One region of the Citrobacter sp. KH_055_1 genome, then DNA from elsewhere that is predicted to be linked to it. Evidence: predicted binding sites of a transcription regulator. Region 1 holds the regulator's gene; the other holds the start of a gene.

Region 1 (12,219 bases):
CAATCAGATCATTTTTCGCCGCCTGAGCCGCGCTTTCCAGCGAACGAACTGAGGTCGTCCCTACCGCGATCACGCGATTACCGCGCGCTTTCGCCGCCAGTACCGCGTCGACCACGTCCTGCGGAACTTCCGCATATTCGGAATGCATGATGTGATCTTCAATGGTGTCTACGCGCACCGGCTGGAACGTCCCCGCCCCAACGTGCAGCGTCACAAACGCCATCTCAATGCCCTTTTCACGCAGTTTTGCCAGTAACGGATCGTCAAAGTGCAGACCCGCTGTCGGTGCCGCCACGGCGCCAGGTTTTTCGCTGTATACGGTCTGGTACAGTTCACGGTCGGCGTCTTCATCCGGGCGGTCGATATACGGCGGCAGCGGCATATGGCCGATGGCGTTGAGGATATCCAGTACGCTGCGTTCGTCGTCAAACGCCACTTCAAACAGCGCATCATGGCGCGCAACCATCGTCGCTTTAATGCTTTCATCATCGCCCAGCAACAGCTCAGCACCCGGCTTCGGCGCTTTGGATGCGCGAATATGAGCCAGAATACGTTTGTCATCGAGCATGCGCTCAACCAGCACTTCAATCTTGCCGCCGCTGGCTTTACGCCCAAACAGGCGGGCCGGGATCACGCGGGTATTGTTAAAGACCAGAAGATCTCCGGGGTTGAGCTTGTCGAGCAAATCGGTGAAAGTACCGTGCGTCAGCGCGCCCGTTGGCCCATCCAGCGACAGCAAACGGCAGCTACTGCGCTCTGCTTGCGGATAGTGGGCAATCAGGGATTCAGGAAGTTCAAAGGTGAAATCGGTAACGCGCATGACACTGACTCAGACTAAAATAAGAGGCGGGTAGTCTAGTGCCGGGGCGCTTTCCCTGCAACCTTTACCCCGCTTTTGGACAGATAATCGATAATGAATTTTCTTGCACATTTACATCTGGCGCATTTAGCCGACAGTTCACTCTCCGGCAACCTGCTGGCGGATTTTGTTCGCGGAAACCCGGCATCCAGTTTTGCGCCTGAGGTGGTGGACGGCATTTTCATGCATCGTCGAATCGACGTCATGACCGACAACCTGCCGGAAGTCCGTGAAGCTAAAGAGTGGTTTCGCAGCGAAACGCGCCGCGTCGCGCCGATTACGCTCGACGTGATGTGGGATCACTTTTTATCGCGCCACTGGGCAGAAATCTCGCCCGACTTCCCATTAGCAGCCTTTGTCCGCTACGCCCATACTCAGGTTGCCACAATCTTGCCTGAATCGCCGCCGCGCTTTGTCAATCTGAACAATTACATGTGGTCAGAGAAATGGCTGGAGCGCTATCAGGATATGGATTTTATCCAGGATGTGCTCAATGGCATGGCCAGCCGCCGCCCGCGTCTCGATGCCCTGCGCGACTCGTGGTATGACCTGGACAGACATTACGACGCGCTGGAAGAACGCTTCTGGCGTTTTTATCCGCAGATGATGGAACAGGCCCGCCGTAAAGCACTTTGATCGCCCGACAGCACTGGGCCGAATAAGGTGACGCCACCATCCGGCAAAACATTGATAGCCAAAACCTGTCTCATTGATTGTCAGCGCCTCTTTGTCTTATTCCCGAACACTCTCTATACTGGCCCGCGTTGCGTTCCAAAAAACCCTTAACTTTGCAGGAGAATTATATGGTACTGGTAACTCGTCAGGCTCCGGATTTCACAGCAGCTGCGGTACTGGGTAGCGGTGAGATTGTTGATAACTTCAACTTCAAACAGCATACCAACGGTAAAACCACCGTTCTGTTCTTCTGGCCGATGGACTTCACCTTCGTTTGCCCGTCTGAACTGATCGCGTTCGACAAACGTTACGAAGAATTCCAGAAGCGCGGCGTTGAAGTGGTTGGCGTTTCTTTTGACTCTGAATTTGTCCATAACGCATGGCGTAACACCCCTGTCGACAAAGGCGGCATCGGTGCAGTGAAATACGCAATGGTTGCTGACATCAAGCGCGAAATCCAGAAAGCTTACGGCATCGAGCACCCGGAAGCGGGCGTTGCTCTGCGCGGTTCTTTCCTGATCGACGCGAACGGCGTTGTTCGCCACCAGGTGGTTAACGATCTGCCGCTGGGTCGTAACATCGACGAAATGCTGCGTATGGTTGACGCGCTGCAGTTCCACGAAGAGCACGGTGACGTTTGCCCTGCACAGTGGGAAAAAGGTAAAGAAGGTATGAACGCGTCTCCGGACGGCGTGGCAAAATACCTGACCGAAAACGTCTCCAGCCTGTAATTGGCATGAATTGAACAAGGCCCGCAAATGCGGGCCTTTTTTTATCTCAATGACCCGACCACACCGACGCTGAGATTGCAGGCAACGTCAGTACATCACCCATGACCTGGCCTTTGCCCTCTTCGTGCCGCCACTGCGCGACATTGAGCAACGGCGACGACGGCAGGACCACTTCACAGGCGTGTCCCCGGTTAATCGCCACCAGTACGCGCTGCTGGTTAAGCATCCGAACAAATACCACCACGTTATCTTCGGCGTAAATTACCTGACAGCCGCCGTGGCGTAGCGCCTTGCTACGATGACGTAATTTCGCCAACCGCTGGTACAGCGCCAACAGTTCGCCGTCCTGTTGATCCTTCTGCCACGGGAACGGTTTACGACAGAACGGATCGTTATTTCCATCCAGCCCCACTTCATCACCGTAGTAAATACACGGCACGCCAGGCCACGTAAACAGCCACACCACCGCCAGTGGCAGGCGCGCAACATCTTTGCCCAGTAAAGATTTAAAACGAGCGGTATCGTGGCTGTCGAGCTGGTTGAACATACGCAACTGCTGCTGATGCGATAATCCCGCACGGTAGTTATCCATCCACGCCATGCACGTTTGAGCATCAATAGATTGCGGATCGTAAGAGATGTCGGTGTTGGCGAGAAATCCCCAGAGCGGGAAGGTAAAACCACGGTAGTTCATGGCGGCATCTTCGGCATCGGCCTGCAGCCACTGGCGCGCATCGCCAAAGTGTTCACCGACCACATAGGCTTCTGGCTGCGTTTCTTTCGCCGCCTGGGTGATCCCGGCCACATGCTGCAGGTTATTGCGCGCTCCACCGGCTTCTCCCAGCATGTGCACAACATCAAGCCGCCAGCCGTCCATGCTCCACGGCGCTTTTAACCAGTGACGGACAATGCTGTCCTCGCCGCGATAAATTTCGTTTACCAGGCTTTCCGAGGCAAAATCCAGCTTCGGCAGGCTGGCGTAACCCAGCCAGTCCAATGCGACGCCGTCGTCAGAGAAATGGTACCAGTCGCGCCAGGGCGAGTCCGGGTTATGGCACGCCCCGTCTGTTCCCTGATGATGCCTGTCGAACCAGGCGTGCGAATCGCCACTGTGATTGAATACGCCGTCCAACACCAGGCGCATTCCCTGTTGCTGCGTGTTATGCCGCAGGCGTAATAGCGCCCTGTCGCCACCAAACTGGGGGTCAACATGGCGATAATCTTCGGTATCGTATTTATGCACGCTCGGTGCGGTAAACACCGGGTTCAGATACAGTGCTGTTACCCCTAAGCTTTTCAGGTACGGCAGCTTCTCGCTGATCCCGTCCAAATCACCACCGTAGAACGTCGAGCCTCCGGCCTGTGCGTTCAGCGGTTCATCCCAGTCGCGCTGCACAATATCGTGCCCGGCCGCGTGGTGGTAATAGACGTTATCCTGTTCTGTATCGCGCGACTGACCGCGGGCAAAGCGGTCCGGGAAAATCTGATAGAAAACCTGGTCGGCCACCCATTGCGGACCATTGTCTGGCACATCCACAGCAAACTGTTCCAGCCGCGCGGGCGGAAATCGGCTGAACCCTTGCGGGGTAAACCACAGCTGGCGATCGAGCCACAGCAGCTTAAAGCTATAGCGTCGACGAGGCTGGCCGCAGGAGAGATCGATTGCCGCGCGCCACGCGGTCACGCCAGGCTGCGGCTGGCTGCGCTGCTTATGCATGCCGAGCGAGATCTCTTCGTTATCATTTTCTGCGCGTAACGTGACCCGCTGGGGTTGATTGTCCCCTGCCAGCCAGAGCGTAATCGTCAGTTTATCGTTGTTTTGCTTAACAAATGGGGCAACCGGAAGGTGCCAGGCGTTCAACATCACGTATCCCCTTTGATGAAAATGAAGTCACCTTGCCATAGGAAAGTTAAGGATCACTCATCATCTTAACGTTTATTGGGGGAGGAGTTCGGGGGAGGAGAAAATGCCGGGAGGCGCAAGCCTTACCCGGCAAAAAAATTACTGTGCTTCAGCCAGTTGACGCTCACGGCGGCGTTTGAACACCCACCCCACCAGCAGTAGGGCAATCCACGCGAAACCAACGTACAGCGAAATACGGGTATCCGGATGGTAGCCAATAAGCCCGATGATAAAGACCAAGAAAATCAGGCCAATCACCGTCGTAACTACACCGCCCGGTACTTTAAACGTCAGTGCTTTGACCTCTTCCGGCGGCAGACGACGGCGGAAGGCAATCTGCGACAGCAGGATCATGATCCATACCCACACCGTGGCAAACGTCGCCAACGAGGCGATCACCAGGAAGATGTTCTCCGGCATGATGTAGTTGAGATACACCGCAAACAGCAGGGCAATGGTCATCACCATCACCGTCACCCACGGCACGCCGCGACGCGAGGTTTTGGCGAACATTTTCGGTGCACTTCCCTGCTCCGCCATACCGTGCAGCATACGGCCCACGCCAAAGACATCAGAGTTGATCGCCGACAGCGAGGCGGTCAGCACCACAAAGTTAAGGATACCTGCCGCAAAGGTAATGCCCATATGCTGGAACGTCAGAACAAAAGGACTCCCGTCGGTGCCCACCTGATTCCATGGGTAAATAGACATAATGACGAACAGCGTGCCCACGTAAAACACGAGGATTCGCATCGGCACGGAGTTAATTGCACGCGGGATCGACTCCTGCGGGTTCTTCGCTTCACCGGCAGTAATGCCGATGATTTCAATGCCACCATAGGCAAACATCACCATTTGCAGCGACATAATCATGCCCAACCAGCCGTTACTGAAGAACCCACCGTTGCTCCACAGGTTATGGATGCCGGTTGGTTGCCCACCGTTGCCGATCCCCCAAATGATGATGCCAAAACCGGCGACAATCATAATGATGATGGTGGCGACCTTAAAGAATGAGAACCAGAACTCTAGTTCGCCAAACACCTTCACACTCATCAGGTTGATGGCGCAGATAATCAGCACTACGCTCAGAACCCAAATCCAGTGCGGCACCGCCGGGAACCAGACGCCCATATAAATACCGAAGGCGGTCACGTCGGCAATAGCGACAATCAGGATTTCAAAACAGTAGGTCCAGCCGGTAATGTAGCCTGCCAACGGTCCGAGGTTTTCCTGCGCATAGCGCGAAAACGAGCTGGCTGCTGGGTTATGAACGGACATTTCGCCCAGCGCGCGCATGATAATGTACGCCGCCGCGCCGCCGATAATATAGGCCAACAACACGCTCGGCCCTGCCATTTTGATGGCATCGGCTGAGCCATAGAACAGCCCGGTACCAATTGCCGAACCTAATGCCATAAAGCGGATGTGCCGGGTGCTCAGCCCACGCTTTAGCTTGTTATTACTTTCCATCGATTCCTAACCTGTTAACACAATAAAAAAACCACGGGGCCATATTAATAGCCCCGTGGTTAAAACTTATTGTCAGTGATATTAGTGTGCGCTGGAGGTCACTTGTCGACCTGCTGCGCGGTCCCAAATTACGGCCAGGACCACCATCACGACTGTTGGCATCAACCACGCCAGACCTTGCTCTGCCAGCGGTAAACGCTGGGTCCAGGCCGGTAACACGTCGCCAATTGCAGAAGCTTTAATGCCATCAAGGATACCAAAAATCAGGCTGATAAACATCGCAGGTGCAATGACGCGGGAAGAATTATGCCACCATGAGCGGGTAAAGCTTAATACAACCAGTGCGATACAGGGCGGATAAATAGCCGTCAGGACCGGAATCGAGATCTGAATCAGGTGGCTCAAGCCGAGGTTTGACACCACCATCGAGAAGCCGCCAAGGATAAACACCAGCGTACGGTAAGACAGTGGAATGTACTGCGCAAAGAACTCAGCACACGCACAAGTCAGGCCAACCGCCGTCACCAGGCAAGCGATGAAAATCAACGCGGCCAGCAGCAGGCTACCTGCACCGCCGAAGGTGTGCTGAACATACGCATGCAGAATTGCCGCGCCGTTAGCAGACTGATCGACCAGAATCGCGCTGTCTGAACCCAGACGGAACAAGGCGAGGTACAGCAGCGTTAAGCCGACACCAGCCATCAAACCTGCCCAGACGGTATAACGTGTCAGTAGACGTGCTTCAGTAACGCCACGCGAACGCGCGGCGTTCACGATAACAATACCAAAGACCATCGCCCCCAGCGTATCCATCGTCAGATAGCCGTTCACGAAGCCGTTGGAAAACGCCGCAGTTTGATAGGCTTCCATGGCATTGCTGATCGGACCGGCAGGCCAGATAATCGCAGCAACAGACAGCACAACCAGCGCCAGAATTTTCAGCGGCGCGAGGAAATTCCCCACGGTATCCAGCAGTTTGCCCGGATAGAGCGACACCAGGATGACAATCGCGAAATAGACCACGCTGTAGATAAACAGCGGCAGCGCGGAGTCACCGGTCAGCGGGGCAATCCCCACTTCAAAGGAGACCGTTGCGGTACGCGGCGTTGCAAATAACGGCCCAACGGCCAGATAACAGACGGTAGCCAGTACTAAACCGGCCACTTTGCCGATCGGAGTGCTGAGGCTGTCTACACCACCGCCGACTTTCGCCAGCGCCACAACGGTGAGCACCGGCAGGCCAACAGCGGTAATCAGAAAGCCAAAAGCCGCAGTCCAGACGTGTTCGCCGGCCTGCAAACCAACCATTGGGGGGAAAATAATGTTACCTGCACCTACAAACAGTGCAAATGTCATAAATCCCAGTGCGATGATATCGCGCGATTTTAACTGATGGGTCATAAAGTCTTACAGCCTGTGGATGTGAATGTGGTGTTGTAAAGGTTAAATTTTTGCCCTTCCCTTTTGGGACGATACAGCGGCATTTTTAATCAATTCCAGCGGGAAATTCTCCCAGCCGGGCGCGGCGAAGAATAGTTTTTCGATTTACCGCGTAAATGCAGTCGGTATGACAGCACATGGTGCGCAATTTAAACGCTTATAACGTTTTAAAGCAAGGTGGGATCTAAAAACCAGAACAATATAGCGATATGAAAAATCCAGTTAGAACAAAACACCATTTCCGGGAAAAAGGTATGGGTAATAATGCGAACAAAAAACAATCAGACGTCGTAAAATTCAGGATGACTGTATTGACCCGCGTAAAAAAGCCAGCTTTCGCTGGCTTTTGGAAAGATAATCTTACGGATACGCCTCAATCGTTACTTTTGGCAAGTAAACGTTCCGCTAGCACAAAGCTAAACCGCGTCCCTTTGCCCGGCGTACTCTCGATATTCAATCGGCTGTCGTGATGATTTAAAGCATGCTTCACAATAGCCAGCCCCAGCCCGCTACCGCCCGTTTGCCGCGATCGCGCTTTATCCACGCGGTAGAAACGCTCGGTCAAACGAGGAATGTGCTCAGGCGCAATTCCAGGCCCATTATCTTCGACGCTGAACTCGGCTCCCGCCGTCGCCCGCTGCCAGCGCACGGTGATGTGTGTTCCCGCCGGCGTATGGTTCACCGCGTTATAGATAAGATTCGAGATTGCGCTACGCAGTTGCTCCTCGTTACCCATCACGCTCAGGCGATTATCCACGTCGAAGGTAAACGTGTGTTTATTCTGGCTCAGCGTTTGTGCTTCGTGCTCAGCCACGCGCAGTATCATCGGCACATCTACTTTTTCATTCTGCGGCAGTGTCGGTGCGGCTTCTATTTTCGATAGCGTCAGCAACTGTTTCACCAGCCCTTCCATACGCTGCGTTTGCTCACGCATGGTATCCAGCGCTTTCTCTCGCGTTGCCCCTTCCAGGGGATGCTCCTGCATCATCTCCAGATAACCTTGCAGCACCGTCAGCGGCGTACGCAACTCGTGGCTGGCGTTGGCAAAGAAATTACGCCGCGCGCCTTCCAGTTGGTGCATCTGCGTGACATCGCGCGCCACCATCAGCAACTGCTTGTCGGTATACGGCATCACCCTAATTTCCAGATGCCGCCCGGTATTAAGTACCAAATTAATTGGCCGACTAAAGTCGCGCGTTTTCAGGTATGAGGTAAATTCCGGGTAGCGAAGCAGGTTAAGAATATTTTGCCCACTATCGTCCGGCCAACGCAGTCCCAGAACCTGCTGTGCCAGGCCGTTACACCAGAAAATCCCACCCTCTTCGGTGGTCAGTACCACCGCATCAGGCAGCGATTCAGCCCCGCTGCGAAAACGTTTAATCAGATTACCCAGTTCGCGGCGGCGTTTTTTGTTACGCAGTTGCATTTGATGCAGGCCGTAAAGCAGCGGTTCCCAACTGCCCCGCCCCGGCGGAGGCGTCATACTCCTGTCGACCCACAGCCACCAGGACAAACGCAGTAAATTCCAGAAATGCCAGATAAGCAGACCCGTTACCGATGCCAGTAAAAACCACGGCAGATAACCGAAAAAAGCACTAAGGATAAAAGCCGGAATGCAGCAAAGTATCAGCTCCAGTACCAGCCTTTTCCATGACAATCGTTCCAGCAAACGTCGCACTCCCTATACAACTTGATCTAATGGGCTATTTTCCGTGCCGGTCAGAAGCGGGTTGAAAAACGGTATCCCGTTCCGCGTACCGTCTGCACCATGCGATCGTGGCCGCTGTGCTCCAGCGCCTTACGCAAGCGGCGGATATGCACGTCAACCGTCCGGTCTTCTACGTACACGTTGGTGCCCCAGACATGATTAAGTAGTTGTTCGCGGCTGTAGACGCGCTCAGGATGAGTCATAAAGAAATGCAGCAGTTTGAACTCAGTTGGCCCCATATCCAGCGGTTCTTCGCCGGTCATTACACGATGCGAGGTGGGATCAAGGCTCAGCCCCTGCATCTCAATAACTTCTTCAACCGCCATTGGTGAAATACGACGCAGTACGGCTTTAATGCGCGCCACCAGTTCCTTCGGCGAAAACGGCTTGGTGATATAGTCATCCGCACCGGTTTCCAGCCCACGTACGCGATCTTCTTCATCACCTCTTGCCGTCAGCATCATCACCGGGATGTCCCGCGTCATCGCTTCACGTTTGAGGTGTTTAATGAACTGTAACCCCGAGCCACCGGGAAGCATCCAGTCAAGCAGGATAAGATCCGGCCAGGGTTCATTGAGTTGATTCACCGCACTGTCATAGTCTTCGGCTTCTACAGGTTGGAACCCGTTTTGCTCGAGCACGAAGCAGACCATTTCACGAATTGGAGCTTCATCTTCTACGACCAGAATACGTCTCGCCATGATTTGCCCTGTTTTAATTTAATCGTTCATACCCTCTATACGCCGCCATTATGCGTCAGATTTATGACAGATTTATGAAAAAGATAGTCCAGGCTTAACCAATGTTGTTGAATTATGACAGCCCGGAAACAAGATATTCACGCCATTGCAAGGGTATAATCCCCCTCATTGCTTTTTCGTCATGGAACTCGTATGCGCATCCTTCATACCTCAGACTGGCATCTGGGCCAAAACTTCTACAGCAAGAGCCGCGCCGCCGAGCATCAGGCCTTTCTTGACTGGCTGCTGGAGACCGCACAATCCCATCAGGTGGATGCCATTATTGTGGCAGGCGATATTTTTGATACCGGCTCACCGCCGAGCTATGCCCGCGAGATTTACAACCGCTTTGTCGTCAATTTGCAGCAAACAGGCTGCCACCTGGTGGTGCTGGCAGGCAACCATGACTCGGTCGCCACGCTTAATGAATCACGCGATATTTTGGCGTTTCTGAACACCACGGTGGTCGCCAGCGCAGGCCATGGACCGCAAATACTGAAACGCCGCGACGGCACGCCAGGCGCCGTGCTGTGCCCGATTCCCTTTTTACGCCCACGCGACATCATCACCAGCCAGGCGGGACTCACCGGCAGCGAAAAACAACAGCATTTGCTGGGGGCAATTACCGACTATTACCAGCAGCAGTACCTGGACGCCTGTGAACTGCGCGGTGAACGCAACCTGCCGATCATTGCAACCGGGCACCTGACGACCGTCGGTGCCAGCAAAAGTGACGCGGTACGTGACATTTATATTGGCACACTGGATGCCTTTCCGGCGCAGAATTTCCCGCCAGCAGATTACATCGCGTTGGGACATATTCACCGGGCGCAGGTCATCGGCGGAACAGAACATATTCGCTACTGTGGCTCGCCGATTGCCCTCAGTTTTGACGAATGTGGCAAAAACAAAGGCGTGCATCTGGTGAGCTTCGAAGACGGCAAGCTACATACCGTCGACAATCTCACCGTACCGGTCACGCAGCCGCTGGCAGTATTGAAAGGCGATTTAGCCGCCATTACCGCCCAGCTTGAGCAATGGCGCGATGTAGAGCTGCAAACGCCCGTCTGGTTAGATATTGAAATCACCACCGACGATTACCTGCACGACATGCAGCGCAAAATTCAGGCGTTGACGGAAGACCTGCCGGTAGAGGTTCTGCTGGTGCGCCGCAGTCGGGAGCAGCGCGAGCGTATTATGGCCAATGAGCGGCGTGAAACGCTGAGCGAACTGAGCGTGACGGAAGTCTTTGACCGCCGTCTGGCGCTGGAGGAACTGGAAGCGCCGAGGCGGGAACGTCTTAATCAGCTGTTTAATGACACGTTACAGACGCTTGCCGGGGAGGCTGACGCATGAAAATTCTTAGCCTGCGCCTGAAAAACCTCAACTCCCTGAAAGGGGAATGGAAAGTCGATTTTACGGCAGAGCCTTTTGCCAGCAACGGTCTGTTTGCCATCACCGGGCCTACAGGGGCCGGAAAAACCACCCTGCTTGATGCGATTTGTCTCGCGCTGTACCACGAGACACCGCGCCTGAATACCGTATCACAGTCGCAAAACGACCTGATGACCCGCGACACCGCCGAGTGTCTGGCAGAGGTCGAGTTCGAAGTTAAAGGCGAAGCCTACCGCGCGTTCTGGAGCCAGAATCGGGCGCGTAATCAGCCTGACGGCAATCTGCAGGTCCCGCGCGTGGAACTTGCCCGCTGCGCCGACGGAAAAATCCTCGCCGATAAAATCAAAGATAAACTGGACATGACCGCCACGCTCACCGGGCTGGATTACGGACGGTTTACGCGTTCGATGCTGCTGTCGCAGGGGCAATTTGCCGCCTTCCTTAACGCCAAACCCAAGGAGCGCGCTGAGCTGCTGGAAGAGCTGACCGGCACCGAAATCTACGGACAAATTTCGGCAATGGTGTTTGAAAAACACAAAGCGGCGCGCAATACGCTCGAAATATGCGAAGCGCAGGCGGCGGGTGTCGTACTGTTAAGCGAAGAGCAGCAACAGCAGTTGCAGCAAAGTTTGCAGGTACTTACTGACGAAGAAAAAATTTTGCTGGCGCAGCAGCAACATCAGCAGAAAGATTTTCAATGGGTTACGCGCAGCGAAGAACTGGTTCGTGAACAGCAGCGCGTGGCTAGCTTAGCGCAGCAGGCCCAACAGGCGCTTGCGGACGCCGCGCCTGAGCTGGCAAGACTCCAGCTCGCTCAGCCTGCCAACCAGCTTCGTCCACTGTGGGATCGCCAGCAGGAGCAGACTGCACGCCTGGCGCAAACAAAGCAGCGGATCATTGAAGTAAATACTCGCTTACACGCTAAAACCTCGCTGCGCGCGCGCATCCGCAACGGTGCACTGCGCAGCCACGAGCAACTTCAGACCGAACTTACCGCACTGGCGCAGTGGTTGGCGGAGCATGATCGATTCCGCTTATGGGGCCAGGAGATTGCGGGCTGGCGCGCTCTTTTTTCTCAGCGTAGTCGCGATAAGCATCAGCTTACGGCGCTCGCTGCCCGTATCGCTGAGTTACGCCAGAAACTGGCGGCGTTGCCGGAAAATGCCCTGACGCTCACCGCGGATGAGGTTGCGGTCGCGATGGAACAGCAAGCGCAATCACGGGCTTTCCGTCAGCGTCTGACCTCACTTCATGCTCGCTATCAGCCGTTGCAAAAACGTCTGCGTCAGAACGGT
Region 2 (12,219 bases), 1.7 Mb from region 1:
CATAATGCCGGACAGGATCGTGTCTTCCTGCCGGGATCCGTTAACGTAAATAACCGAGATGGGCAGCAGATTAGCAGGCAGCAGCAGGACAATCGAGGCCAGCAGCGCGGCCCAGCACTTTTGTATGCTTTGATTCCTGCGCCAGCGCAACGGAATATGGCAACGCGGGCAGCGACTGCGGGTGTCCGGATAGCCTGTAAAATGGCAGCCGAGGCACACGCGAAGCTGTTCATCGGGGCGCCGTGCGGGTCTTTGCGGGTAAAAACGGTCCCACAACTGTTCCACGTTGAGGTGCGACAGCGTCAGAATACTGAGGATCACCAGCGCAAGAAAAGCATACAGTCCCACGCCCGGCAGCAGGAAAGCGTAGTCCTGCACTTTGATCGACGCGACGCCGATACCGACCAGGTAAATGTCGAGCATGACCCACTCTTTGAGCCTTTCCAGCATCAGCAGGACCGGGCGCAGGTTCATACCGAGAATGTTGCCTAACCACAGATAAGCAATGGACGAGACAAGTATTATCGGCGCGCCCATCACGCAAAAGAGCACGAAGGAGGCGGTGAGTGGATCACCCTGGCGGGTCATTTGCCAGATCCCCTGAACCACATTGGCGTCAATACGAATGCCTAATAAAAAGATGTGTAACAGCGGCTCTCCCCAGGCAAAAGGCATCAGCAGCAGCATGGTGAAGGCCATTGCCGCCAGCCGTGTTAATGACCAGTCGCGTCCGTCACGAATTTTTGCCTGACAGCGGGGACAGTATGCACTTTGGTGCGAACGCATTTTCGGCAAGCTAAATAGCATGTCGCATTCGGGGCAACGCTGGTAGTGCGCACGGGGTAGCGCCTCACCGACGGACCTGATCGCTATTTTTTTGGATGGCTTGATGCGTGGAGTATTTAGGGCCATGTATCGCGGATCAAAGTGTTAGAGTAATGTTATCTTAACCCATGACGGGAATGATCTTGAGCATTAACGCATTTAATGTTTATTTTAGTAGGCTGCAGTTTTAAGTAAGACAACTAAGTGATTACATAATGAACAAAATAGAGCTATACACGGATCTGAACCGTGATTTTCGCGCATTGATGGCAGGTGAAACCAGTTTTCTGGCAACGTTGGCAAATACCAGCGCCTTGTTGTACGAACGTCTTTCAGAAGTGAACTGGGCTGGTTTTTATCTGCTCGAAAACGACACGCTGGTGCTCGGTCCCTTCCAGGGAAAGATCGCCTGTGTGCGTATCCCTGTTGGGCGTGGCGTGTGTGGTACAGCGGTGGCGCAGAACCAGGTTCAGCGCATTGAAGACGTTCACGCCTTTGACGGGCATATTGCTTGCGATGCCGCCAGCAATGCTGAAATCGTCCTGCCAATCATGGTTGAAAATCAGATAATCGGCGTGCTGGATATTGATAGCACAGCGTTTGGCCGCTTTACTGAAGAGGATGAACAGGGGCTGCGTACGCTTGTGGCACAGCTTGAAACCGTGCTTGCAATGACGGATTACAAAAAATTCTTTGCGACCGTCGCAGGATAATCAACGGATAACGTAGCAATTACTGATGACGTCATTATAATGACGCCTGTTCATGCCTGCGCTTGTTGGCTACGTCCGTTGTAATCAGGAAATTTCATGGAAAATCAACCTAAGTTGAATAGCAGTAAAGAAGTTATCGCGTTTCTGGCCGAACGCTTCCCGCAATGTTTTAGTGCGGAAGGCGAAGCGCGCCCGCTGAAAATTGGCATTTTTCAGGATCTGGTAGAGCGTGTTGAGGGTGAAATGAACCTCAGCAAGACACAGCTTCGTTCTGCCTTACGTCTCTACACTTCAAGCTGGCGCTATCTGTATGGCGTTAAGCTGGGCGCAACGCGTGTCGATCTCGACGGCAACCCATGCGGTGAGCTGGATGAGCAACACGTCGAACATGCGCGCAAACAGCTTGAAGAGGCAAAAGCCCGCGTTCAGGCACAGCGTGCCGAGCAACAGGCGAAAAAACGCGAAGCGGCAGCTGCTGCGGGTGAAAAAGACGGCGCACCGCGTCGCGAGCGTAAGCCGCGTCCTGCTCCGCGTCGTAAAGAAGGTGCAGAGCGTAAACCTCGCGCTGAAAAACCGGCCGCTCAAGCACCGCGTGCTCCTCGCGAAGAACAGCATACCCCAGTGTCTGATATTTCAGTGCTGAAGGTAGGGCAGTCTTTAAAGGTGAAAGCAGGTAATAATGCGATGGATGCCACCGTATTAGAAATCACCAAAGATGGCGTCCGTGTACAGCTGAATTCGGGTATGTCTTTGATTGTACGCGCAGAACACTTGGTGTTCTGAAACGGAGGCCTGGCCTGGCATGAACACTTTTTTTAGGCTTACTGCGTTAGCTGGTCTGCTTGCATTAGCAGGCCAGGCACTCGCTGTGGAAGACATCACGCGTGCCGATCAACTCCCCATACTGAAGGAAGAAACGCAGCACGCGACGGTGAGCGAACGTGTCACATCGCGTTTTACGCGTTCTCATTATCGCCAGTTCGATCTGGATCAGGCGTTTTCGGCAAAAATTTTTGACCGCTATCTGAATCTGCTCGACTACAGCCATAACGTGCTGTTAGCGAGCGATATAGAGCAGTTTGCTAAAAAGAAAACCGTCATCGGTGATGAACTGCGCACGGGCAAGCTGGATGTCTTTTACGATCTCTACAATCTGGCGCAAAAGCGCCGGTTTGAACGTTACCAGTACGCGTTAAGCGTGCTGGCGCGTCCAATGGATTTCACCGGTAACGACACGTTTAACCTCGATCGCAGCAAGGCCCCATGGCCAAAAAGCGAAGCCGAGCTAAACGCATTGTGGGACGGTAAGGTTAAATTCGATGAACTTAGCCTGAAACTGACCGGTAAAACCGATGCTGAAATTCGTGAAACGCTGACCCGTCGTTACAAATTTGCTATTCGCCGTCTGGCGCAGACTAACAGTGAAGATGTGTTCTCACTGGCGATGACGGCGTTTGCGCGTGAAATCGATCCGCATACCAACTACCTGTCTCCGCGGAATACCGAACAGTTCAATACCGAAATGAGCCTGTCTCTGGAAGGTATTGGCGCGGTTCTGCAAATGGATGATGACTATACCGTTATTAATTCAATGGTAGCGGGTGGTCCGGCAGCCAAAAGCAAGGCGATAAGCGTAGGCGATCGTATTGTTGGCGTCGGCCAGGCTGGTAAAGGCGTCGTTGATGTGATTGGCTGGCGTCTCGATGACGTTGTCGCGCTGATCAAAGGACCAAAGGGTAGCAAGGTTCGCCTTGAAATCCTGCCTGCCGGTAAAGGCACCAAGACACGTACCGTTACGCTAACGCGTGAACGTATTCGTCTGGAAGACCGTGCTGTTAAAATGTCGGTCAAAACCGTTGGCAAAGAAAAAGTCGGTGTGCTCGATATTCCCGGTTTCTACGTTGGCTTGACGGATGACGTTAAAGTTCAGCTGCAGAAGCTGGAAAAACAGAATGTTAGCAGCGTGATCATCGATTTGCGCACTAACGGTGGTGGTGCACTGACCGAAGCCGTATCGCTTTCCGGTCTGTTTATTCCTTCTGGCCCTGTTGTTCAGGTTCGCGACAATAACGGTAAAGTGCGCGAAGACAGTGATACCGACGGCGTTGTTTACTATAAAGGCCCGCTGGTGGTGCTGGTTGACCGTTTCAGTGCTTCTGCTTCTGAGATTTTTGCCGCGGCAATGCAGGATTACGGCCGTGCGTTAATCGTCGGGGAACCGACCTTTGGTAAAGGCACCGTGCAGCAGTACCGTTCTCTGAACCGTATCTACGATCAGATGCTGCGTCCGGAATGGCCAGCGCTGGGTTCCGTTCAGTACACTATCCAGAAATTCTACCGTGTTAACGGTGGCAGCACGCAACGTAAGGGCGTGACGCCGGATATCATCATGCCGACAGGCAATGAAGAAACTGAAACCGGTGAGAAGTTCGAAGATAACGCCTTACCGTGGGATAGCGTTGATGCTGCAACCTATGCGAAGTCAGATAATTTAACGCCGTTTGGTCCTGAATTACTGAAAGAACATAATGCGCGTATCGTTAAAGATCCTGAGTTCCAGTACATCATGAAGGATATTGCTCGTTTCAATGCCCTGAAAGATAAGCGCAACATAGCGTCTCTGAATTACGCTCAGCGTGAGAAAGAGAATAACGAAGATGATGCCCTGCGTCTGGCGCGTATCAACGATCGCTTGAAGCGTGAAGGTAAACCGCCGCTGAAGAAACTGGACGATCTGCCGAAGGATTACCAGGAGCCGGATCCGTATCTCGATGAGACGGTGAAAATCGCGCTCGACCTGGCGCGTCTTGAAAAAGACAAGCCAGCGGAACAGTCTGCGACCAAACAGTAATATCCAACAGGCACAAGAAATTGTGCCTGTTTTTTTAACAAGCGTATGAAGTCGTCAGTCTGATACGGTAAAATGTAAAGTTGTGTCTTTCTACTGACTTAGCACGTATGCATGCTTGAAAATAGCCGTAAGACCCATACGATATGGGTAATCGCATAGTGCGTTTTGTTAAACTGAGGTTAAAAGAAAATTATGATGCGAATCGCGCTCTTCCTGCTGACGAACCTGGCTGTGATGGTCGTTTTCGGGCTGGTATTGAGCCTGACAGGGATTCAGTCAAGCAGCGTTCAAGGCTTGTTGATTATGGCTCTGCTGTTTGGTTTTGGTGGTTCCTTTATTTCGCTGCTGATGTCCAAATGGATGGCGTTAAAGTCCGTTGGTGGGGAAGTAATTGAACAGCCCCGTAATGAAAGAGAACGCTGGCTGATGAATACTGTAGCAACTCAGGCTCGTCAGGCTGGGATCGCTATGCCGCAGGTGGCTATTTACCATGCGCCAGATATTAACGCGTTTGCGACCGGCGCTCGCCGGGATGCGTCGCTGGTGGCTGTCAGCACCGGCTTGTTGCAAAACATGAGTCCCGATGAAGCCGAAGCCGTTATCGCACATGAAATTAGCCACATTGCCAATGGCGATATGGTTACCATGACGCTGATCCAGGGCGTGGTGAACACCTTTGTTATCTTTATCTCACGTATTCTGGCGCAACTCGCCGCCGGCTTTATGGGCGGAAACCGTGAAGAAGGTGAGGGTAGCAACGGCAACCCGCTAATCTATTTCGCGGTAGCGACGGTGCTGGAGCTGGTGTTTGGTATTCTGGCGAGCATTATTACCATGTGGTTCTCACGTCATCGTGAATTCCATGCGGATGCAGGCTCTGCCAAACTGGTGGGTCGTGAGAAAATGATTGCTGCGCTGCAGCGGCTGAAAACCAGCTATGAGCCGCAGGAAGCAACCAGCATGATGGCCTTCTGCATCAACGGTAAATCTAAGTCGCTGAGTGAGCTGTTTATGACTCACCCGCCGCTGGATAAGCGTATTGAAGCGCTGCGCAGTGGGGAATACCTGAAATAACCCGCAGCAGGTTAAATAATGAAGAAGCGCGTCGTTAGACGCGCTTTTTTTACGCCTGAATCCGAGGTTGGGTGATCCGCAGTCCGCTGACAATAGCGGCAAGCGTCGCCAGAATGCCAGCCGCCAGCAGAGACATGTGGGTACCGCTGTCGCCAAACTGATTCAACATCAACGCCACTAACGCGGCACCGGTGCTTTGACCCAGTAAACGCGCCGTTCCCAGCATCCCGCTTGCGCCACCGCTGCGTTCACGCGGCGCGGAAGTGATGATGGTATGGTTGTTTGGTGACTGGAACAGACCAAAGCCAGCACCGCACAGAATCATCGGCCAGATAATATTGAAGTCCGACGGGGCGGAGGGCAGCAACACCAGAGAAAATAACCCGCACGCCATCACTACCATGCCTAATGCCCCTAAAAGCCCGGCGTGGACGCGCTCAATCAGGTAACCCGCCAGCGGTGCCATAACCATGGTGGCCAGCGGCCATGGAGTCAACAACAGACCTGTTTCAACTTCACTACGACCCAACACGGTTTGTAAAAAGAAGGGGAGAGAGACCATGGCCAACATTTGCGCGCAGAATGAACAGATCGAGGTGCCGATGGAGAGCGAAAAAAGCGGTATGCGTAGTAGATCAACCGGTAACAGCGGTACCGGTAGTGACAGCTGTCGACGGACAAAGAAATATCCCACCACGATCAGTCCCGCCAGTTCAGCCCCGATTAGCGTGAGTGACTGTCCCTGGGCAAACCCACTGAGTGCAGTTATCAGCAAACCGAACGTTAACGCATTCATCACCGCGCTGGGTAAATCAAAACGGGGTTTATTGCTGCGTGCAGCGTTTGCGGGCAAAAAGCGCATAGCCAGCAGTAGAGCAATAATCCCAAGCGGTACGTTAATCAAAAACAACCATTTCCATGAGGCAATAGAGAGGATCGCCGCGGCAATAGTCGGACCTGCAGCAGACGAGACCGCCACGATGAATGAATTAATACCCATTCCGCGCCCCAGTTGGCGTTGAGGGTAAATAAGCCGGATCAGCGCCGTATTCACGCTCATTAATGCGGCTCCACCAAACCCTTGTGCCACGCGCGCCAGCGTGAGCATCTGCAGGGAATCTGATAATGCGCAGAAGAGAGATGCGAGCAGAAAAACGACCAGTCCGCATTTATAAATACGTCGGTAGCCAAACATGTCGCCCAAAAAAGAAAATGAGAGTAGTGAAACCACTATCGCAATTTGATAGGCATTAACGACCCAAATTGAACTGGCGGGGGAGGCCTGAAGATCGGCGGCAATCGTCGGCAGGGCAACATTGGCAATTGCACCATCCAGTACGGCCATCGAAATACCCATAATAATGGTTAATATTGCGCCATATCGTTGGGGCAGCGGCAGGCCATCGGCCTGAAATTTATCCATAGGAAGTCAATATTGTCGGAAATTATGATGAGAATAATAATTTTAGCATTGATATTCAGGTGTTATGTCGCAGATTTGTAACTAAGTGGGCAAAGATGGATTGCGAGCATCGGTACGTGAAATTATAATAAAAACCGGTTCTGATTTTTATAAAACACTCGTAATGAGGTGATAAATGGCTATCGCAGATCTGGATAAACAACCCGATTCTGTTTCTTCCGTGCTGAAGGTTTTTGGCATTCTGCAGGCGCTGGGTGAAGAGCGCGAAATTGGTATAACCGAATTGTCGCAACGCGTCATGATGTCTAAAAGCACCGTTTATCGCTTTTTACAGACCATGAAAACGCTGGGTTATGTGGCACAGGAAGGTGAGTCTGAGAAATACTCTCTGACCCTGAAACTGTTTGAACTGGGCGCTCGTGCGTTGCAAAACGTCGATCTGATCCGTAGCGCTGATATTCAGATGCGTGAACTGTCGCGTTTAACTAAAGAGACGGTCCACCTCGGTGCGCTGGACGAAGACAGCATTGTCTACATCCATAAAATCGACTCGATGTACAATTTACGCATGTATTCTCGCGTTGGACGTCGTAACCCGTTATACAGCACGGCGATCGGTAAAGTACTGCTGGCATGGCGTGACCGTGACGAAGTAAAACAGATTCTTGAAGGCGTGGAATACAAACGCAGCACCGACCGTACGATCACCAGCACTGATGAGTTGCTGCTGCTGCTGGATAAAGTGCGTGAGCAAGGCTACGGTGAAGACAACGAAGAGCAGGAAGAAGGACTGCGCTGCATCGGCGTTCCGGTCTTTGATCGTTTCGGTGTGGTCATCGCAGGTTTGAGTATTTCATTCCCGACTCTGCGTTTTTCTGAAGAGCGTTTACACGAATATGTCGAAATGCTGCACACGGCTGCGCGAAAAATTTCAGAACAAATGGGTTATAACGATTATCCATTCTGATTTGATTTATACGCAATAGGTCAAAAGCCCCAGGTATTTTGTACCGGGGCTTTTTAAATGAGCAAAATTAATACAAGCTGACACCAATAACAGGTAATTTTCTTGCTTCAATATTAACCGTTATCGACAATGACGGTGCTTTTCCTTAACAGGGGACAGTCCGACAAGCCGATGATACCGCTGCTGGTATGTACGTACTGTGCGGTGCTGGTGCCCCGTGCCGTCAGGTACTTGCATTGCAGACCCAGTCCTGCTGCGTTCTCCTTACTCCCTATCAGCACGCCATAGCCACTCAGTAATAAACCAATCCAAACCAGAGCCAGCAATACAATTGCGCGAATAATCAGACGCATTACAACCTCTTATCTTTTCTCGTTATTATAAAATTAGCTTGTACACTGAATGAAACAAGTGAATCATTCCTAAAAATATTTATGCCGCTAAGGTTAACGTTGGGTTTAGGTAACGCATGATAATTTAGTCGCATAAGATGTGGATTCGGAGAGTGGAGTTGGAGTGAAAAAAATTCGGTGGGTGGTGCTGATCATTGTCGTACTGGTATGCATACTGATGTGGGCGCAGGTGTTCAACATCATGTGCGATCAGGACGTACAATTTTTCAACGGAATTTGTGCCATCAATAAATTTATTCCCTGGTAAGCGCATTTTAGCAACAGTTGATTACCTTCTTGTGCGGCAGTGGTAAACTACGCTGTCTACATTGAGGTGGTAAAATGAACGAAGTTTTGAACTCTGGCGCGCTAAGTTTTGCGTCTTTAGTGGTATCGGTGGTGGTTCTGGTTATCGGGCTTGTGCTGTGGTTCTTCATCAATCGGGCAAGCTCACGAACTAATGAGCAGATCGAGTTACTTGAAGCGTTGTTAGATCAACAAAAACGACAGAACGCATTGCTTCGTCGTCTTTGTGAAGCTAACGAACCTGAAAAAGCCGCAGAACCTGCAGTGAAAAACCAGGATGAAGATGAAAGTATCATTCGCCTGGTAGCAGAACGTTAGTCAACTGAAAGACAGGGTGGGCGTCTGATGACGCTGTTCTCAGATATTCCATCCTGTCGTTAACCCTGTCATATCATTTTCTTCTGCGACCTCCACGCGGTTCGCGCGGTGAACTGTCGATAACGTTCTTCCATCAATTCATGTTGGCCGATTAATTCTGTGCCTGTACGTGGTGTTAAATATAATTACCCATACGTTAATAATATGATTATGCCATTTTTGTGATAGTGATCGTTTTTATTATCAGCGAAACGTTTCTCTTACTTTTTTTGTGCTTTGTCATCATTCTTTCATTATTTTTCTGCAAAACCAGAAGACGGATCTCATTTTTACCGTTGTGACAAATTATGCATTACTAAGCATAAAAAATGATATTCAGCACACGGTGCATCAGTGAGTCTGGAACAACCTCACAAGGTGAGCTATGGTAGACATGTCGCGGCTGCTGCGTATGCCAGCCGGGGCAGGGCGGGAGCGGTGAGAATATATCCAGACTCGGTCTGGCGCATAACTGTGCAGTTGTCGTGAGATGAACTTCGGGATTTGTGCGACCGATCGAGACACGTTTAAAAATGGCTTGCCATTATTATCGTTGTATGTGATAACACGTTTTGGGTTAAACGAGGTACAGTTCTGTTTATGTGTGGCATTTTCAGTAAAGAAGTCCTGAGTAAACACGTTGACGTTGAATACCGCTTCTCTGCCGAACCTTATATTAGTGCCTCAAGCAGTAATGTCTCAGTTTTATCTATGTTATGCCTGCGGGCGAAGAAAATACTCTAAGGAATTTTGCAAATGGCAAAGATTAAAGGTCAAGTTAAGTGGTTCAACGAGTCTAAAGGTTTTGGTTTCATTACTCCTGCTGATGGCAGCAAAGATGTGTTCGTACACTTCTCTGCAATCCAGGGTAACGGCTTCAAAACTCTGGCTGAAGGCCAGAACGTTGAGTTCGAAATTCAGGACGGCCAGAAAGGTCCGGCTGCTGTTAACGTAACAGCTATCTGATCGAAACCACTGATTTGAAGCGCTCAGGCGCAGCAATTTCAGATATAAAGCCTCGCATTTGCGGGGCTTTTTAATTCAGATTACGTCAAAGTATTTCAAAATGCCGTCCCATTAGCGCTTTGTTGCAAAGGCGTGATATTCGTAGCATTCTTTTCCCCGCTTTCTTTCGCTAATTCTCGTTAAATCAGTCACCTGAAAAACTATCTTGCTGGAGAACAGGTGAAAAAGAAAAACGACGGCGATGCACGCAATTTTACTCCCGTACGTTTTGCCCTGCTTTGCGCGGCAATTTTATTGAGTCTGGGGCTGCTCCTTGGCAGGGTTGCGTGGTTGCAAATCGTCACGCCGACCAGTCTGGTGAAGCAGGAGGACATGCGCTCATTACGTGAAGTAACGACGGCATCACCGCGTGGAATGATTACCGACAGAGAAGGGCGACCGTTGGCGGTGAGCGTACCGGTTAATGCTGTCTGGGCCGATCCTAAGACGATTATTAGCAAAGGTGGTGTCGGGTATAACGAGCGCTGGCAAGCGTTGGCAAAAACGTTGAATTTGTCGCTTAGCGCACTGGCGGAACGCGTTAATAGTAACCCCGCCGGACGGTTTATCTACCTGGCGCGCCAGATTTCACCCCAACAGGCGCAGTGGGTTGATAATCTGAATCTTCCGGGGATTAATCTTCGCGAAGAGTCCCGTCGTTTCTATCCCGCCGGTCACGTTGCCGCGAATTTGATTGGCTTCACCAATATTGATGGCCAGGGTATTGAAGGGGTAGAGAAAAGCTTCAATAGCCAGTTGATGGGCAAACCCGGCTCGCGGTTGGTGCGTAAAGACAAATTTGGTCATGTGATTGAGAACATCACGGAAGTGATGCCGGTACCCGCACATGAGTTGCAGCTCAGCATCGATGAACGCTTGCAGACGGTCACCGAGGATGCGCTGGACAATGCTGTGACGTGGAATAAAGCCGAGTCAGGGGCGGCGGTACTGATCAACATCGCCACTGGGGAAATATTGTCGATGGCGAGTTTCCCGGATTTCAACCCCAATAACCGCGACGGTGCGGTGCTGGACGATTTTCGTAACCGCGCGATCAGCGATACCTTTGAGCCAGGATCTACCGTTAAGCCGTTGGTGCTTATGACTGCCCTGCAACAGGGAATTGTACAGCCCGACAGCGTGATTGATACCCACCCCTTTAATCTTGACGGGCACCGTATTCGCGATGTTGGCTATTATCCTGAGTTGTCGCTGACCGGTATTTTGCAAAAATCGAGCGATACCGGCGTGTCACATTTATCATTAGCTATGCCCATTCAGCGATTGTTGGACACCTACAAGAGCTTTGGTTTTGGCGAACCGACAGGTCTAGGGTTGACTGGCGAAAGCAGCGGCTTAATGCCTCAGAGACGTTACTGGAGCAGTTTGGATCGCGCAACCTTTGCCTTCGGCTACGGATTAATGGTCACGCCGCTACAGTTGGCGCACGTTTACGCCACCATTGGCAGTTTTGGCATCTATCGACCGCTGTCCATCACCCGTATCGATCCGCCGGTAATAGGCCGACGCGTCATGTCTGAGGCGTTAGTTCATCAGGTTGAGCATATGATGGAAAGCGTTGCGCTGCCCGGCGGTGGGGGAACAAAGGCTGCGGTACGAGATTATCGCGTGGCGGTAAAAACCGGGACGGCAAAGAAAATTGGCGATGACGGCAAATATGTCGATAAATACGTGGCATACACGGCGGGCGTGGCTCCGGCAAGCGATCCGAAGTTTGCGCTGGTTGTGGTTATCAACAACCCGCAAAATGGGGCGTATTACGGTGGTGCCGTATCGGCCCCCGTCTTTAGTCAGATAATGGGGGATGTACTGCGTCTGGAAAACGTTAAACCGGATGGCATGCCCGCTGACTCGGAACACTTGCTGGTAATGCACGGTAATAACGGCGTCTCTCCGGCGCTGTAAGTTATTTTCCCAGGGCGCAATTCGCGTTACACTTGCGCCCTGAAGCCATCTGCCGGAGTTGTCATGTTGTTTTCCTGTCCCCTTTGCCATCAGCCTCTTACTCAAGATAACAACAGTTTTGCCTGCCCTGGGCGGCATCAGTTTGATGTGGCGAAAGAAGGGTATGTCAACTTACTGCCTGTTCAACACAAACGCTCGCGCGATCCAGGTGACAGTGCGGAAATGATGCAGGCACGTCGGGAATTTCTCGATGCCGGCCACTATCAGCCGCTGCGTGAGGCGATTGTGAATGTTCTCCAGGAAACGTTAACGCCAGGTGACGCGGCAATTCTCGACATCGGCTGTGGGGAAGGGTATTACACGCACGCGTTTGCCGATGC

What was found. Region 1 encodes PhoB, which activates phosphate uptake and scavenging genes when phosphate is short. Its sites were predicted from a motif close to CTGTCATAAAACTGNCNNAT; they were not measured.
Region 2: a site for PhoB is predicted at 6,951-6,970, ahead of kdgR (DNA-binding transcriptional regulator KdgR). Genes of this name have one in related genera too.

Annotation. Positions count from the first base shown of each region.
Region 1 is NZ_CM174473.1:3,605,011-3,617,229, forward strand. It holds gene queA (tRNA preQ1(34) S-adenosylmethionine ribosyltransferase-isomerase QueA) at 1-820, opposite strand, end outside; gene acpH (ACP phosphodiesterase) at 914-1,495, shown strand; gene AC3ITF_RS17095 (peroxiredoxin) at 1,663-2,265, shown strand; gene malZ (maltodextrin glucosidase) at 2,312-4,129, opposite strand; gene proY (proline-specific permease ProY) at 4,268-5,641, opposite strand; gene brnQ (branched-chain amino acid transporter carrier protein BrnQ) at 5,723-7,042, opposite strand; gene phoR (phosphate regulon sensor histidine kinase PhoR) at 7,455-8,750, opposite strand; gene phoB (phosphate response regulator transcription factor PhoB) at 8,801-9,490, opposite strand; gene sbcD (exonuclease subunit SbcD) at 9,683-10,885, shown strand; gene sbcC (exonuclease subunit SbcC) at 10,882-12,219, shown strand, end outside.
Region 2 is NZ_CM174473.1:1,934,567-1,946,785, forward strand. It holds gene yebS (membrane integrity lipid transport subunit YebS) at 1-912, opposite strand, end outside; gene AC3ITF_RS08975 (GAF domain-containing protein) at 1,041-1,538, shown strand; gene proQ (RNA chaperone ProQ) at 1,635-2,321, shown strand; gene prc (carboxy terminal-processing peptidase) at 2,341-4,389, shown strand; gene htpX (protease HtpX) at 4,582-5,463, shown strand; gene AC3ITF_RS08995 (MFS transporter) at 5,513-6,886, opposite strand; gene kdgR (DNA-binding transcriptional regulator KdgR) at 7,062-7,853, shown strand; gene AC3ITF_RS09005 (YobH family protein) at 7,967-8,206, opposite strand; gene mgrB (PhoP/PhoQ regulatory lipoprotein MgrB) at 8,370-8,513, shown strand; gene AC3ITF_RS09015 (YebO family protein) at 8,588-8,869, shown strand; gene AC3ITF_RS09020 (DUF2627 domain-containing protein) at 9,509-9,652, shown strand; gene cspE (transcription antiterminator/RNA stability regulator CspE) at 9,665-9,874, shown strand; gene ftsI (peptidoglycan glycosyltransferase FtsI) at 10,094-11,839, shown strand; gene rlmA (23S rRNA (guanine(745)-N(1))-methyltransferase) at 11,903-12,219, shown strand, end outside.